Regions from separate parts of the Mesorhizobium sp. USDA 4413 genome, predicted to be linked through region 1. Evidence: predicted binding sites of a transcription regulator. Region 1 holds the regulator's gene; the other holds the start of a gene.

Region 1 (7,283 bases):
TCGAGCAGCGGATCGTCCTTGATGCCGAGCTCGCCCAGCACCTCATGCGCGGTCTTCTGCATGATCTTGGCGCGCGGATCGTAGTTCTTGTAGACGCGATGGCCGAAGCCCATCAGCCGGAACGGGTCGTTCTTGTCCTTGGCGCGGGCAATGAACTCCGGGATGTGGTCGACATGGCCGATCTCGCCCAGCATGTTCAGCGCCGCTTCGTTGGCGCCGCCATGCGCCGGGCCCCAAAGACAGGCGATGCCGGCGGCGATGCAGGCGAAGGGGTTGGCTCCAGAAGAGCCGGCGAGGCGAACCGTCGAGGTCGAGGCGTTCTGCTCATGGTCGGCGTGGAGGATGAAGATGCGCTCCATCGCGCGCGCCAGCACCGGATTGATCTTGTACTCCTCGCACGGCACGGCAAAGCACATGTGCAGGAAATTGGCCGCGAAGCCGAGATCGTTCTTCGGATAAATGAAGGGCTGGCCGATATGGTATTTGTAGGCCATCGCCGCGATGGTCGGCATCTTGGCGATCAGGCGCATCGAGGCGACCATGCGCTGATACGGATCCGAGATATCGGTCGAGTCGTGATAGAAGGCCGACAGCGCGCCAACCACGCCGCACATCACGGCCATCGGATGGGCGTCGCGACGGAAGCCGGTGAAGAAGCGCGACATCTGCTCGTGCACCATGGTGTGGCGCGTCACGCGATAGTCGAAATCCTCCTTCTGCGCCTTGGTCGGCAATTCACCGTAGAGCAGCAGATAGCAGACCTCGAGGAAGTCGCCATGTTCGGCAAGCTGGTCGATCGGATAGCCGCGATGCAGCAGGATGCCGGCATCGCCGTCGATGAAGGTGATTGCCGACTCGCAGCTCGCCGTCGACGTGAAGCCTGGATCGTAGGTGAAGGCGCCGGTGGTGCTGTAGAGCGCGCCGATATCGATGACGTCAGGCCCGGTCGACCCGCTTCGCACCTTGAACTCATGCGTCTTGCCGGCGAGTTCGAGCCTGGCGGTCGACTCGTGCGCCTTGCCGCCAGGTTCCAGTTTTGTCGCAGCTTCGCTCATTCCCAAACTCCTTTATGTTCCTCATGCCGGCAAGGCAATTCCTGCAAACGACACGTCGAAATCACCGGAATGCGCGAACTTGCCACCGCATTTTAGGAGGCGCGTGCCAGATTGGGCCAAGGCCTAATGTTGCACTGCGAAACACACCTTTCAATGCCAATCTTCTTGGGCCAGTTCGCTCCTAATCGATTTGGTCTCCAATCCTTGCCAGGCTTTCCTGCCGGCCCAGCACGGCCAGCACGTCGAACACGCCGGGCGAGGTGCTGCGGCCGGTCAGCGCGGCTCTGAGCGGCTGGGCCACCGCGCCGAGCTTGTGCCCGCCGGCCTGCGCAAATTCGCGGATCGAAGCCTCCGCCGAAGCGGCGCTCCAGTCGCCCTGGATGGAAGACAATGCGACATGCGCGCCGCGCAGAATCGCGCGCGCATCGGCGCTCAGCAAGCCCGCCGCCTTCTCGTCCAGCGGCAAGGGCCGCTCGGCGAACAGGAAAGCCGCGCCGTCGACCAGCTCGACCAGGGTCTTGGCCCGCTCCTTGAGGCCGGGCATGGCGGCAAGCAGTTGCGCCTTGCGCTTGTCGTCGAGCTTTGCGGCAAGCGCCGGACCGCCCTCGAGATAGGGCAGAGTGGCGACGAAGATATCGAACAGCGCGCGATCGTCCATCTTGCGCATATGCACGCCGTTCAGCGCCTCGAGCTTGGCGAAGTCGAAGCGGGCAGCGCCCTTGTTGACGTCGCCGATATCGAACCAGGCGATCATATCCTTGATCGACATCACCTCGTCGTCGCCATGGCTCCAGCCGAGCCGCGCCAGATAGTTGAGCAGGGCTTCCGGCAGATAGCCCATGGCGCGATAGGCCTCGACGCCGAGCGCGCCATGCCGCTTCGACAGCTTGGCGCCGTCGGCGCCGTGGATCAGCGGGATGTGCGACATCGACGGCACCGCCCAGCCCATGGCGTTGTAGATCACCGTCTGGCGCGCGGCGTTGGTCAGGTGGTCATCGCCGCGGATGATATGGGTCACGCCCATGTCATGATCGTCCACGACGACGGCATGCATATAGGTCGGGTTGCCGTCCGAACGCAGGATGATGAAATCGTCGAGATCCTTGTTGGGAAACCGCACCTCGCCCTGCACGCGGTCCTGCACGACCGTCTCGCCCTCGGTCGGCGCCTTGATGCGGATGGCGCCCTTGACGCCGGCCGGAGCCTCGGACGGATCGCGGTCGCGCCACTGGCCGTTGTAACGTGGCGGCAAGCCCTTGGCTCTAGCTGCCTCGCGCATCGCCTCCAGTTCCGCAGGCGTCTCGTAGCTGTAATAGGCCTTGCCCATGCGCACGAGCTCCTCGGCCACCTCGCGATGGCGTGGCGCACGTTCGAACTGCGAGACGGCCTCACCATCCCAGGAAAGGCCAAGCCAGGTCAGACCGTCGAGAATGGCGGCCGTAGCGGCTTGGGTGGAGCGCTCGCGATCGGTGTCCTCGATACGCAAAAGCATCGTGCCGCCGGTGTGCTTGGCATAAAGCCAGTTGAACAGCGCCGTGCGTGCCCCGCCAATATGCAGGTAGCCTGTTGGCGAGGGGGCAAAACGTGTGACGACCTTGTCGGACATGGAACTCTCGAAGAAGCACTGAAACGGCACATTTCGCGCGGGCTTCCACGCGACCGGCGTTCATGTAGCATAGGCGGTCTGGGGCGCAAGGGGCAGACCCGATGGCTGGACGTGGCGGGGGCGCGGAGGAGGGCGGAGGAACGACAGCAGGCGTCAGCGAGCGCCTGATGTTTGCTCATGCCGCGTCCACTGAAGAAGCGCCATTTTCGCTTCCGGAACTCCATCCACCCGCCGAGCTGCCGCCGCCCGGTTGCGGTGCGCTACAGCCGGCCTCGCCAACAGCCGTCGTCAGCAGGATCCGCAAACAGCTTGGCCGCGTTTCGCTTGCTGCGCTGCGCCGAAGCGTTGCGGTCGCTGCCACCACCGAGCTCGATCGTGGCGTCGGCTTTCTGCTGGTGCCGGTGTTTCTGGCCGCCGGTGTCATCTACTACTTTTCGCTGAGCACCGAGCCGGATCTCTACAGGCCGCTTGCGGCCGTGGCGCTGATGGCTGTCTGCGCGGCGGTCTCGCGCTCCTGGCAGAGAACGCATCTTCTGTTCATGGCAACGCTTTTCTGCGCCTTGGGCTTTCTCGCGGCCAAGGTGGAGACCTGGCGAATGGCGACCCCGATGCTGGGCTCGGAAATCCAGACAAGGCTGACGGGCCGGCTCGTCACCGCGGAGGCGATGGCCAACGGCCGTGTCCGGCTGACCATCGACCTTATTTCCACGGACCATCCGAAGCTGCGTTACGCGCCGGACCGCGTCAGGCTGTCGGCACGCAGGATCCCGCCCGGCATGACGGCCGGATCGATGCTGACCGGCTATGCCAAGCTGCTGCCGCCGACGGGCCCGGTTCGGCCGGACAGCTACGACTTTTCCTTCGACAGCTATTTTGCCGGCATCGGCGGCAGCGGCTTTTTCCTGGGCGACCCGAAGCTGGTTGCGCCGGTGGAGGCGCCTTTCGGCGCGCGCGTCGCCTCGGCAGTCGAAAATGCGCGCGAAGGGATCGCCGATCACATCAGGAGCAGCATAGGCGGGTCCGAGGGCGAGATCGCGGCGGCGCTGATCGTCGGCGTGCGCGCCGGCATTCCGGAGCCAATCAACGAGTCGATGCGGCGCACCGGCATCTACCACATCATCTCGATCTCCGGCCTGCACATGGCGCTGGTCGCCGGCACGATCATGGTCCTTTTGCGCGGCGCCTTCGCGCTGCTTCCGGATTTCTCCTCGCGCCGGCCGGTGAAGAAATATGCCGCCGGAATCGCGCTCATCTCGATCGCCGCTTACCTCGTCATCTCCGGCATCGTGGTGGCGGCCGAGCGAAGCTTCATCATGCTCGCCGTGATGCTTGCCGCCGTGCTCTTCGACCGTGCGGCGCTCACGATGCGCAACCTGGCGATCTCGGCAATCGCCGTGATCCTCGTCTCGCCGCACGAGGTGGTCGGCCCGAGTTTCCAGATGTCCTTCGCCGCCACCGCCGCCCTGGTCGGCGCCTATGCCGGCTTTGCCGACTATCGCGCCGGCAAAACGATCGCGCCGCCGGCAAAGCGTTCATTCCTGGGATTCCTGTCGCGAAAACTGGCGGTTGGAGTGGGCGGCGCCGCCGTGACGTCGCTCATCGCGGGCAGCGCGACATTGCTGTTTGCGATTTGGCATTTCCAGCGCGTGTCGCCGCTCAGTCTGCTCGCCAATCTGGCGGTCATGCCGATCGTGTCACTGATCGTCATGCCGTTTGCCGTGTTGAGCGCGCTGGCCATGCCCTTCGGTTTCGACGGCCCGTTCCTCTTTGTGATGGGCAAGGGACTGACGGCGATGATCGCCATTTCGGCATGGATCTCCGAACGCTCACCGGTCGACGCCGTCGGGCTGATCTCGATCCAGTCGGTGCTGCTGGCGACGATTGCGCTGGTCATTGCGACAATGGCCACAACCTGGCTGAGGCTTGCCGCCGTTCCCTTCGCGCTTGCCGCGCTGCTGGCCATTCCGCATGTCCGCACGCCGGATGTGCTCATTTCCGAGGACGCGCATCTGGTGGCGATGCCGATCGGCGGTGGCGAGCTTGCCGTCAGTCGCGCACGCGCCAACGAGTTCACCACCGACAATTGGAAACGGGCGCTGAAAGCCGAGGAAATCGTGCCGCCGGAGACGTTCGCCAAAGATGCGCTGGACATCGTCGATCCCGTCGATCTGCCGCCCGGCTCGCCCTTCTACTGCACGGGTGATCTTTGCATCGGCCGGCATCCGTCCGGCGCCATCGTCGCACTCGCTGAAACCCGCGACAGCGCCCGGCCGGCCTGCGGCTTTGCCGACCTCGTCGTCATCAACGACGCCACCGCCTACAATCCCTGCCGCGATCCGCGCGTGCTCGTCGTCACCAAGCGGCAGTTGGCGCGCGACGGCAGCGCCGCCGTCTTCTTCGATCCCCAATCGGCAACCGCGCGACCGGCCATCCAATATGCTGTCGAGCAGCCGTACCGGCCTTGGCACGAACAGCGCAAGTATACCCGCGAGGCGAGAGGACTGCCGCCTTATCAAAAGCCTCAGCGGACGGATGCGAAACCTTCGCAACCGGATCAGTAGCGGCGGATCAACCCGACGAGCTTGCCCTGCACCTTCACCCGATCCGGTCCGAAGATGCGGGTCTCGTAGGCCGGGTTGGCAGCTTCCAGCGCGATCGAGGCACCCTTGCGGCGGAAGCGCTTGAGCGTCGCTTCCTCATCATCGACCAGCGCCACCACGATCTCGCCCGGGCTTGCCGTGTTGGCGTTGCGGATGATGACCGTGTCGCCGTCGAAGATGCCGGCCTCGATCATCGAGTCGCCTTTGACCTCCAGCGCATAATGCTCGCCGCCGGCGATCATGTCCGGCGGCACCGTGATCGAATGCGTCTGGTGCTGGATGGCGTCGATCGGGACACCGGCGGCGATGCGGCCCATCACCGGAATGGATACGGCCGAGCCGGCATCGTCGTCGTTGCTTGGCGTCGGGGCGCGCGAGGGCGCAGCCGGCTTGACCTGACGGCTGAGATTGTTCTGACCCAGGCTGCCCTGGATGACGCTTGGCGAAAACTTCTTCGCCGCATTGAGGCCGGGTGCGATCGAGTCGGGCAGGCGCAGCACTTCCAGCGCCCGCGCCCGGTTCGGCAGCCGGCGAATGAAACCGCGTTCCTCCAGCGCCGTGATCAGCCGGTGGATGCCGGACTTGGAGGCGAGGTCGAGCGCTTCCTTCATCTCGTCGAAAGACGGCGGAATCCCGCTTTCCTTCAGCCTTTCGTGGATGAACATCAGAAGTTCATGTTGTTTGCGCGTCAGCATGGCGGCCCCCACGGGTTCTGAAACCAGAATCAGAAAAACAAACCCAGAACAAACACTATCTGTTCCAGTTGTGTTCCGCAACCGTTTAAAGTTTAGTGAACTCGTTGACGATTTGTTCAGCGTAACATCAGAACGCTGCATTCGGCGCCGGTCTCGGCTGCCGGCGCGAAGGGCTCGCGCACGATCAGGCCGTTGGCGTCGGCGAGCGTTCTGAGCATCGAGGAGTCCTGGATGCCGAACGGGGTCGCGACGAGCGTGCCGGCGTCCTCGCGTATGACGGCGCGCACATAGTCCTGCCTGAGATCGTTGGCCTGCATCGCTGCGCCCAGCCGGGCCGTTCGCAGCTCCTGCCTGTGGTCGCGGCCGCCGAGCCTGGCAAGCAGCGGCTTAAGGAACAGCTGCGAGCAGACGATGCTGGCCACCGGGTTGCCGGGCAGGCCGATGCAGCGGACATTGCCAAGCCGGCCGAACATCAGCGGTTTGCCGGGGCGCATGGCGATCTTCCAGAAGTCGAGCCGCATGCCTTCACTGGTCAGCACGTCATGGATCAGGTCGTGGTCACCGACCGAGGCGCCGCCGAGCGTGACGATGACATCGGCGTTCGCCTCGACTGCTTTCCGGACCAGCGCCGCGATCGCTTCCTTACGATCGGCGGCGATGCCGAGATCGAGCGCACGCGCGCCGACCGACTGGGCGGCGGCGGCGACGCCATAGGCGTTGGATGAAATGATCTGATCGGGGCCGAGCGCGCTGCCCGGCGGCAACAGTTCATCGCCGGTGGCGATGATCGCGACCAGCGGCCGGCGCACGACATTCAAGGCGGGATGGTTGGCCGAGGCTGCAAGCGAAAGGGCCGCCGCGTCGAGCACGCGGCCCTTTTCGAGCACCACGTCGCCCTGGACGAAGTCGAGCCCGCGGCGGCGCACATTGCGTGCTTCGGCCGTCGGCTCCGTCACCTCGATCTGGCGGTTGCCGAGATCGCGGACGTTTTCCTGGATGACGATGGTGTCCGCGCCTTCAGGCAGCGGCGCGCCGGTGAAGATGCGCACCGCCTGGCCTTCGCCGACAGTCCCGGAAAAGCCGCGCCCGGCGGGCGCCATGCCTATGACCTCCAGTTGCGCCGGCGCAGAAGCAACGTCGGCGGAGCGTACGGCGTAGCCGTCCATCGCCGAGGCGTTGAAGGGCGGCTGGGTGCGCAGCGCCACAACCGGTTCGGCGAGAACCCGCCCGGCCACGTCCGCCAGCGGAACGCTCTCGCCCGGCAAAGGTGCTGCGCCGTCGAGCAAGCGTTCGAGCGCTTCGGCGACTAGAACGAGGGCCATCAGGC
Region 2 (7,283 bases), 830 kb from region 1:
CACAGACTCAGACCTAAGGCCCAACACATATCGGACTTAAGGCGTAACCATCTGTAGAAGCTAATGTTTTAGCTTTTCTGCATTTTATCTTTTTTGCAAATCGCTCGTTGAGACGGCGCGCATATCACATACCGCATATCGGCGAGGATGACTCATGTTGGGACGTTTTTTGGCATCGAGACGCGGCAACTTCGCGATCGCGGCCGCAGTCGCCATGGTGCCGCTTATGCTTGGCGTCGCGGCATCCATCGACCTGATAGGCACGAGCGACGACGCCGCGCAGTTGCAGAACTCGCTGGACGCGGCTGGCCTGGCGATCGGCACGAAATATCAGGCGAGCATGTCGGCGAGCGACGTGCAGCAGCTCGGCCAGACCTTCTTCGCCGCCAATATGAGCGCAGCCGACGCACAGGAGCTGTCGGGCAGCCTCGCCGCTTTCCAGGCCAGCGCAAGCGGCGGTCCGGGCGCCTATTTCATCTCGCTGTCGTCGAGCATCAGCCGGCCGGCCTTCGTCAGCGGCATGCCGGCCTGGCAGGCGACGCGCACCGCCTCGGTCAAGCTCAAACCAGGCGCGCAAGCCTGCGTGCTCGCGCTCGATCAGCACGCCGACGGCGCGGTCAACCTGCAGGGCTCGACCGATGTGACGATGAATGGCTGCGTGATAGCGGCCAATTCGGACGCGCCCGACGCCGTCAGCCGAGGAGGTTCGGCGATCGTCAGCGCCGGCTGCGTCTCGACCGTCGGCGGCACGCAGGGGCTGACGCCGCCCAACGCCACGCTTTCCTGCGGCGCGCCGCAAGAGAACCAGTATGCCTCGTTCGATCCGCTGGCGGATGTCGTTCCGCCTGCCTACACGCTCTGCCTGCCGGTGCCCAATGGCAAAACGGTGACGCTCTCGCCGGGCACCTATTGCGACAGGACCTTGTCGGGAAAGATCACCCTCAATCCTGGCACCTACCTCATGCGCAACGTCACCATAAAGCCGGGGGGCAACGGCAGCCTGAGCGGACAGGGCGTGACGATCTTCCTGATGGAGAATTCGCGGCTCACCATCAACGCCAACGAGCAGGTGAACCTCTCGCCGCCGACGAGCGGTCCTTACGCCGGCATCACCATCTTCCAGGCGCATGGCAACACTCAGCCCCTGCTGCTCAACGGCGGATCCGGCTCGGTGGTGAGCGGCTTCATCTATGCTCCGGACGCCGCCATCACCTATACCGGAAATTCGGATATGACAGCCCAGGGCAGTTGCCTGAGGCTGGTCGGCGATACTGTAGCAATGATAGGGAACTCGGCCGTAAAGTCGGATTGCACGGCCGAACTCGCAGGCCGGGCGGCGTATGCGGGCCGGATGATCACCCTGGCGAAATGAGCGCCAGTCTCCCGTCTGGAGGAGATTACGCCTGGTCCACGATATCCGCGCCCGCCTGCTCGTCGAAGAGCACCGCGCAGCCGCGCTCGAGCGCGACCTGTGTCAAGGCGTTGGTCGCGTCCTCATCCGACGAGACGAAATCGCCGGTCAGCACGCGCAATTCCTCGACTGCCTTGGACATCGGCACGACACGCCCGGCCAAAGGGTCGCTCGCGCATGCATCGATGACGCACAAAAGATCGATGAGTTCAAAATTACCCATGGCGGCCTCCGCCAGCGCCATCCCTTCGCTCAATCAACGGCATGAGCCGCGGACTGGTTCCCCCGCCCGCCTTCATCGGGTGACCTGACGGGCGCGAGCTTGAGATCGAAGCGGGCCGGCAGGCACGGCTCGACACAGGCCCTGCGCACCGAGCCTGTCGCGGTCGCGTCGATCGGAAGGAGGATCACCATCTCGGCATCGCGTTGTGGCCAGAGCGGCCTGCCGAAGAGGAGGAAGACGCCGCCGATCAATACCGCCAGAAGCAGCGCGGCAAACAGGTTCGCGATCATGTTGCCGGGTTCACGAGGGAAGGAGTGCCTGCCATATCGCAGGAATGGCAGGCACTCCGTGGTCAACCGCCGATGAAGGGACTTTGTCCGGCGGCTTGCTACCAAATGAAATTGATGTCCTCTTGTTTCTTACAAATCGATGTCTCGGGCCTCTGCGTTCGATGGGTGAGACTTCAGTCTGAAGATGGTCCCAGACCGTTGATATGCATGCAGCCGAGTGCCCGGCGAAGCGTTGGTTTTCGCTGCTTCACTCTCGGTCCGCGTGTTCTTGCGAACCGCAGGCCGTTCCCTGAACGGTAGATCTCACACCGAGCATCTAGTCGCGCCGTATGTCCGAGCGATTGAGCCCGATACTCAGTCCTCGAGGTCCATCTGCTGATGGCCGGGCTGCTGGTGCCATAGCACCTGGCGATAATCCTTCAGTTCGACGACCTGGCTGCAGACCGGACAGACATAGCTGTCGCAGCATTGGCGAAGCGCCGGCGGGCCGCGACGGGCGGCAATGACCGGCGGGCGCGAATAGCCTTTCACGGCTGGATCAAGCATTGGTTTCCTCCTGGTGGTGTTGATTATCTCCGCCCAAAAGTTTGTCCCCTTGCCCTGCTATGTCGCGCCGGCGCGGCGTTCGGCCAGCGCTGAGCAGGTGGACGTAATGCTGATGGGGATTGCGAAAAGCCGCGACGGTATCGCCTTAATCGTTGCCGAGGGTCGCATCGAATTCTCCCTGTCGGGCGAGAACGGATGGGTCCCTCAACCACCGCCGTGCCAGCGCGAAAACAGGAAAGCACCCGGCGATCAGGTCCGCAATAACTTTCGACAAGAAGCGCCAAATCTTCAGGGCCGAGCGTGCCTCCAATTATATTAGCGAACCCTCATAACAAGGCGTATGTATGAGACAGCGGTCGCCGACGATCGCAACGTCAGGCGCCGCTTCACACATGGGAGGATGCCGTGGCTGAAACTGCTGTGAATGTGACGAAGCTCGAATCCAAATCGCACAACAATCCAGACGAGGTCCGCGCGCCCGCCAAGACGCGTGTCGAGATCGTCCGGCTGCCGGGTTACTCGCTGGCGCGCATGAACATGCAGCCGGGCTGGAAATGGTCCGAATGCGTTAAGCCGGTGGTCAAGACCGACAGCTGCCAGGTCTCGCATGTCGGCTATGTCGTATCCGGCTCGATCACGGTGCGGCTGACCGACGGCACGCAAAAGACCTTTGAGGCCGGCTCTTCCTACACCATCCCGCCCGGCCACGACGCCTGGGTCGAAGGCAACCAGCCGTTCCAATGCATCGAGTTCTTGAGCGCCGAAGAATACGCCAAGCCGGCGTAGGACGGCTTATAGACCCGCCGCTAAGGCAGGCGATGCCGTGGGATCGGGGCGAGCCGTCGCTCCGACCCCTTTCGCAGGTGCAAACGCCGTCTCATTCATTCGAATGAAGCACCTCGTTCGTTTGCCTGTAGACAAACGAAACGGCCCTACGCGTCCTTGACACGAGACTTCTTTTGTTCTCTTTCTGTTCCTGAAATCCGCCCTGTTCCAACAGAGAAATCTAATGCTGCAACGCGGCAGGGCGGCGGGCCGCAGACAGGAGCGCGGGATGCTCGGGACGAACGCCGCTTCAAGTGCCGCCACCATCCTGCATGCCGATCTCGATGCCTTCTATGCGTCGGTCGAGCAGTTGCTCGATCCGTCGCTGCGCGGCAAGCCGATCGCCGTCGGCGGCGGCGTTGTGCTGGCGGCTTCCTATGAAGCCAAGGTCTTCGGCGTACGCGGCGGCATGCCCGGCCGCAAGGCGCGGGAGCTCTGCCCGCAGTTGATCTTCGTGGGCGGACGCTTCAGCGAATACCAGCGGCTCGGCGACGCGGCGATCAAGGTGCTCGACGACTTCACGCCGCTGGTCGAGCGCATCTCGATCGACGAGGCTTTCGCCGACGTCGCCGGCTGCACGCATCTGTTCGGGCCGCCGCAAGAGATCGCACGAAAAATCCGCGAGCGGGTGAAGGCAGAGCTCGGCCTGCCGATCTCGATCGGCGTGGCGCGGACGAAGCATCTCGCCAAGATCGCCTCGCAGGTGGCGAAGCCCGACGGGCTGGTGATGGTCGAGCCCGGCGGCGAGCTCGCCTTCCTGCACGACCTGCCCGTCACGCTGATGTGGGGCGTCGGCCCGGCGACCAGGGCAAGGCTCGCGGAGATCGGCATCGAGACGATCGGGCAACTGGCGCGCACCCATAGCGGCGCGCTGGAACGGCTGATCGGCCATGCTGCCGGCCAGAAGCTCGCCGCCCTTGCCTGGAACCGCGACCCGCGGAAGCTCGATATGCATCGGCGAGCGCATTCCGCCGGCGCGCAGTCGGCGCTTGGCCGGAAGCCCGCGCTGCCGCGCGTCTTCCTGCCGACGCTCCTACATCTGGCCGACCGCGTCGCCAGCCGGTTGCGCGCCAAGGACCGGCCCGGCCGCACGGTCACGGTGCGCGTGCGGTTCGCCGACATGCGCGCGGTCACCCGCTCCGTCACGCTGGAGCAGCCGATCCAGGCCACCACGATGCTCGCCGAGATCGCCGAGGAGCTGGTTCGCGGCGTGCTCGCCGCCCATCCGGGCGAGAGGGACATCTCGCTGCTGGCGATTTCCGTCTCGCATTTGGAGGAAGGAGCCGAACTGCAGCTCGAACTGCCGCTCGGCCTGGCGGACGAGAAGCTGAAGCCCGGCAGCCGCAAGGGTCTCGCCCGCTTCGGCGCCGACCGCGCCATCGACAAGATCCGCCAGCGCTTCGGCAGGGAGGCGCTTGGCTACGGCACGGTGGCGCTGGAAGGCACGCGCTCGGTGCCCGACGGGTTCAGGGAACTGGCGGAGAAGGAGCTGTGAGATCGGAGCGCCCTCAATCGGTTTCCGCCCAGTCCAGCCGCATCGCCGCGCTCATCGTCTCCCCATGCGCGAGCACCGTCAGCCCCTCGCCGTGATGCGCATCGACGGTGTGCGAGACCGGCTCGAAGCATAAGAAGCCGGCATCCGGTGACGGCGAATAAAGGATGTAGACGTCGAGCTCCGGCGAGGCGGCGAGCGTGACCGCGACGCCCTGCTCCGGCTGGGCGATGGTGGCGCGGCCGTCCCAGCCCTCGAAGGCGTTGTTCACCCAAGCCGGCGGCAGCGGCGTGGCTTGCGCGAAATCCCAGATCGGGCGCTCACTCACCGGCACGACGCCGACGGGGAGATGCCGCTCGTCCTCCAGCCAGACACGCCTCGCCTTCGCCTGCAGCGTGGTTGTCTCGCCGCGCGGAAACCAGGGATGGAAACCGAGACCGTAAGGCAGGCGCATGCCGGCGCGGTTCTCGACACTGAGGCGCGCCTCCAGCGCGCCGTCGCGCAGCGCATAAGTCACGGTAGCCTCATAACGGTAAGGCCCGATAGCGCCCTCGTCGAGCAGCAGCTCCGCCTCGGTATCGGTGCGGCGGGCAAGCCGCCAAGGCTTCTGAAAACCGTCGCCATGGATCGGAAAGGCTTCGCCGGGCACATTCGGCGCGACGGCATGGAAGCGGCCGTCGAAAGTGAAGCCGCCGCCCGAGATGCGGTTCGACCACGGCACAAGGAGCTGGCAGCCTGAAGCGCCACCGCCATCCCCCGGCTTCAGGAGCGGAACCGGCGCGGCGCCGGCGGCGAGCGCGTCATAGCGGGCGATCGCCGCACCCGTTTCAGGCGCCACGACCAGCCTCGCCTGCCCGTCATTCAGCTCGATCATGCCGGCCATCTCTCACCAGCCGCCGTCGACGGCGATGTTCTGGCCGCTAATCATGTCGGAGGCAGGCGAGACGAGGAACAGCACGAGATCGGCGACATTGTCCGGCTCGATGCGTTTCTTCAGGCTCTGGTTCGCGAGGATCCAGTCATTGTATTCCTTCAACCGGTCGCCGAAGACGCGCTCTTCCGCCTCCGAGACCACCGCGCCCGGCGACACGGCGTTCACCCTGATGCCATGCGGCCCCAGCTCGCGCGCCAGCGATTTGGTGAGGCCAAGCATGGCGCCTTTCGACGCTACATAGGGCACGTAGCCGTCCCAGCGGCCGTTGAGCGTGATCGAGCAAAAATTGACCATCTTGCCGTAGCCCTTGACCTTCATGCCGGGCGCGCAAGCCCGCGCCAGCGCGAAGGCGGCCGAGGAGTTGACCCGGATCTGGTCCTCATACTCGGCGAGCGAGAATTCCTCGAACGGCCGATTGATGATCAGCGCCGCGTTGTTGATCAGGATGTCGATGCCGCCTTCCTTCGCCGCCAGCTCGGCAACCGCGGCTTCCGCCGCGGCCAGATGGTTGAGATCGCAGCCGACGAAGGCGATATCGCCGCCGGCCTGACCGGCCAGCCCGGCGACGATCTCCACCGCATTCGCGGCATCGGGACGGTCAAGCACCAGAACGCGCGCTCCGGCCCGCGCCAGCGTCACAGCCTGAGCCCGGCCAAGCGAGCCTAGGCCACCCGTCAGCAGCACTTTGCGACCAGCGAGCATCGTCATCGGCTCCTCCTCACAAAACGGAGTGGACTTCGTCGATCGAGGTGTCCGCGACGCGCTTGTCCAGCACGACCTCGCCGCGCGCCATCGCCACGACGCGGTCGCAGCAGTCGAAGACGTGGTGCATATTGTGGCTGATGAAGACGCCTGTCACGCCCTGCTCCTTCAGGCCGCGCACGAAGCCGATCACCTTGTTCGTCTCCTTGACCGACAGATGGTTGGTCGGCTCGTCGAGGATCATCACCTTGGACTTGAAATGCATAGCTCGGGCTATGGCGACGCCCTGGCGCTGACCGCCGGACAGCTCTCCGACGAGCGCGTCGGGAGAGCGCAGATGCAGGTCGACATTGGCGATGGCGCGGATGCTCTCCTCAGCCATCTTTTTCTGGTCGAGGATGCCGACGCCGAGGATCGAGAACCGGGTCGGCTCACGGCCGATGAACAGGTTCCTGGCGATCGACATGGTGGGGACCATGGAGTTGTACTGGTAGATGGTCTCGATGCCGAGATCCATCGCGTCGCGCGGGGTTGCGATGCTGACTTCCCTGCCCTCCACCTTGATCTCACCCTTGTCCGCCCGGTGGACGCCGGACAGGATGTTGATCAAGGTCGACTTGCCGGCGCCGTTGTCGCCGACCAGACCGAGCGCCTCGCCGCGCCGGAAGTCGAGGGTCACGCCCTTCAGCGCATGCACGCCGGAATACCATTTGTGCAGGTCGCGCACCGAGATGATCGCGTCACCCACGGCTTAAGCCTCCATCTTGATGGCCTTGGCGCGCTTGCGCATCCAGGCATTGGCGACGACGGCGAAGATGGTCAGGAAGCCGATGGCGAACTTGAACCAGTTGGCGTCGACA

What was found. The regulator LexA, encoded in region 1, represses DNA repair genes until DNA is damaged. The targets are predictions, from matches to a motif close to TGTTCNNNNTGTGTTCNG.
Region 2: the regulator LexA is predicted to act here: its motif matches at 3,431-3,448, upstream of dinB (DNA polymerase IV).

What each region holds. Positions count from the first base shown of each region.
Region 1 covers NZ_JBVPRP010000001.1:4,413,747-4,421,029, reverse strand. The annotation lists gene gltA (citrate synthase) at 1-1,055, opposite strand, end outside; gene gltX (glutamate--tRNA ligase) at 1,237-2,661, opposite strand; gene ACVMIM_RS21570 (ComEC/Rec2 family competence protein) at 2,763-5,222, shown strand; gene lexA (transcriptional repressor LexA) at 5,216-5,956, opposite strand; gene ACVMIM_RS21560 (molybdopterin molybdotransferase MoeA) at 6,073-7,278, opposite strand; gene moaC (cyclic pyranopterin monophosphate synthase MoaC) at 7,278-7,283, opposite strand, start outside.
Region 2 covers NZ_JBVPRP010000001.1:3,583,600-3,590,882, reverse strand. The annotation lists gene ACVMIM_RS17355 (TadE/TadG family type IV pilus assembly protein) at 155-1,372, shown strand; gene ACVMIM_RS17350 (hypothetical protein) at 1,398-1,634, opposite strand; gene ACVMIM_RS17345 (polymerase) at 1,664-1,924, opposite strand; gene ACVMIM_RS17340 (hypothetical protein) at 2,279-2,470, opposite strand; gene ACVMIM_RS17335 (cupin domain-containing protein) at 2,876-3,256, shown strand; gene dinB (DNA polymerase IV) at 3,525-4,790, shown strand; gene ACVMIM_RS17325 (aldose 1-epimerase) at 4,804-5,661, opposite strand; gene ACVMIM_RS17320 (SDR family oxidoreductase) at 5,674-6,429, opposite strand; gene ACVMIM_RS17315 (ATP-binding cassette domain-containing protein) at 6,440-7,171, opposite strand; gene ACVMIM_RS17310 (ABC transporter permease) at 7,175-7,283, opposite strand, start outside.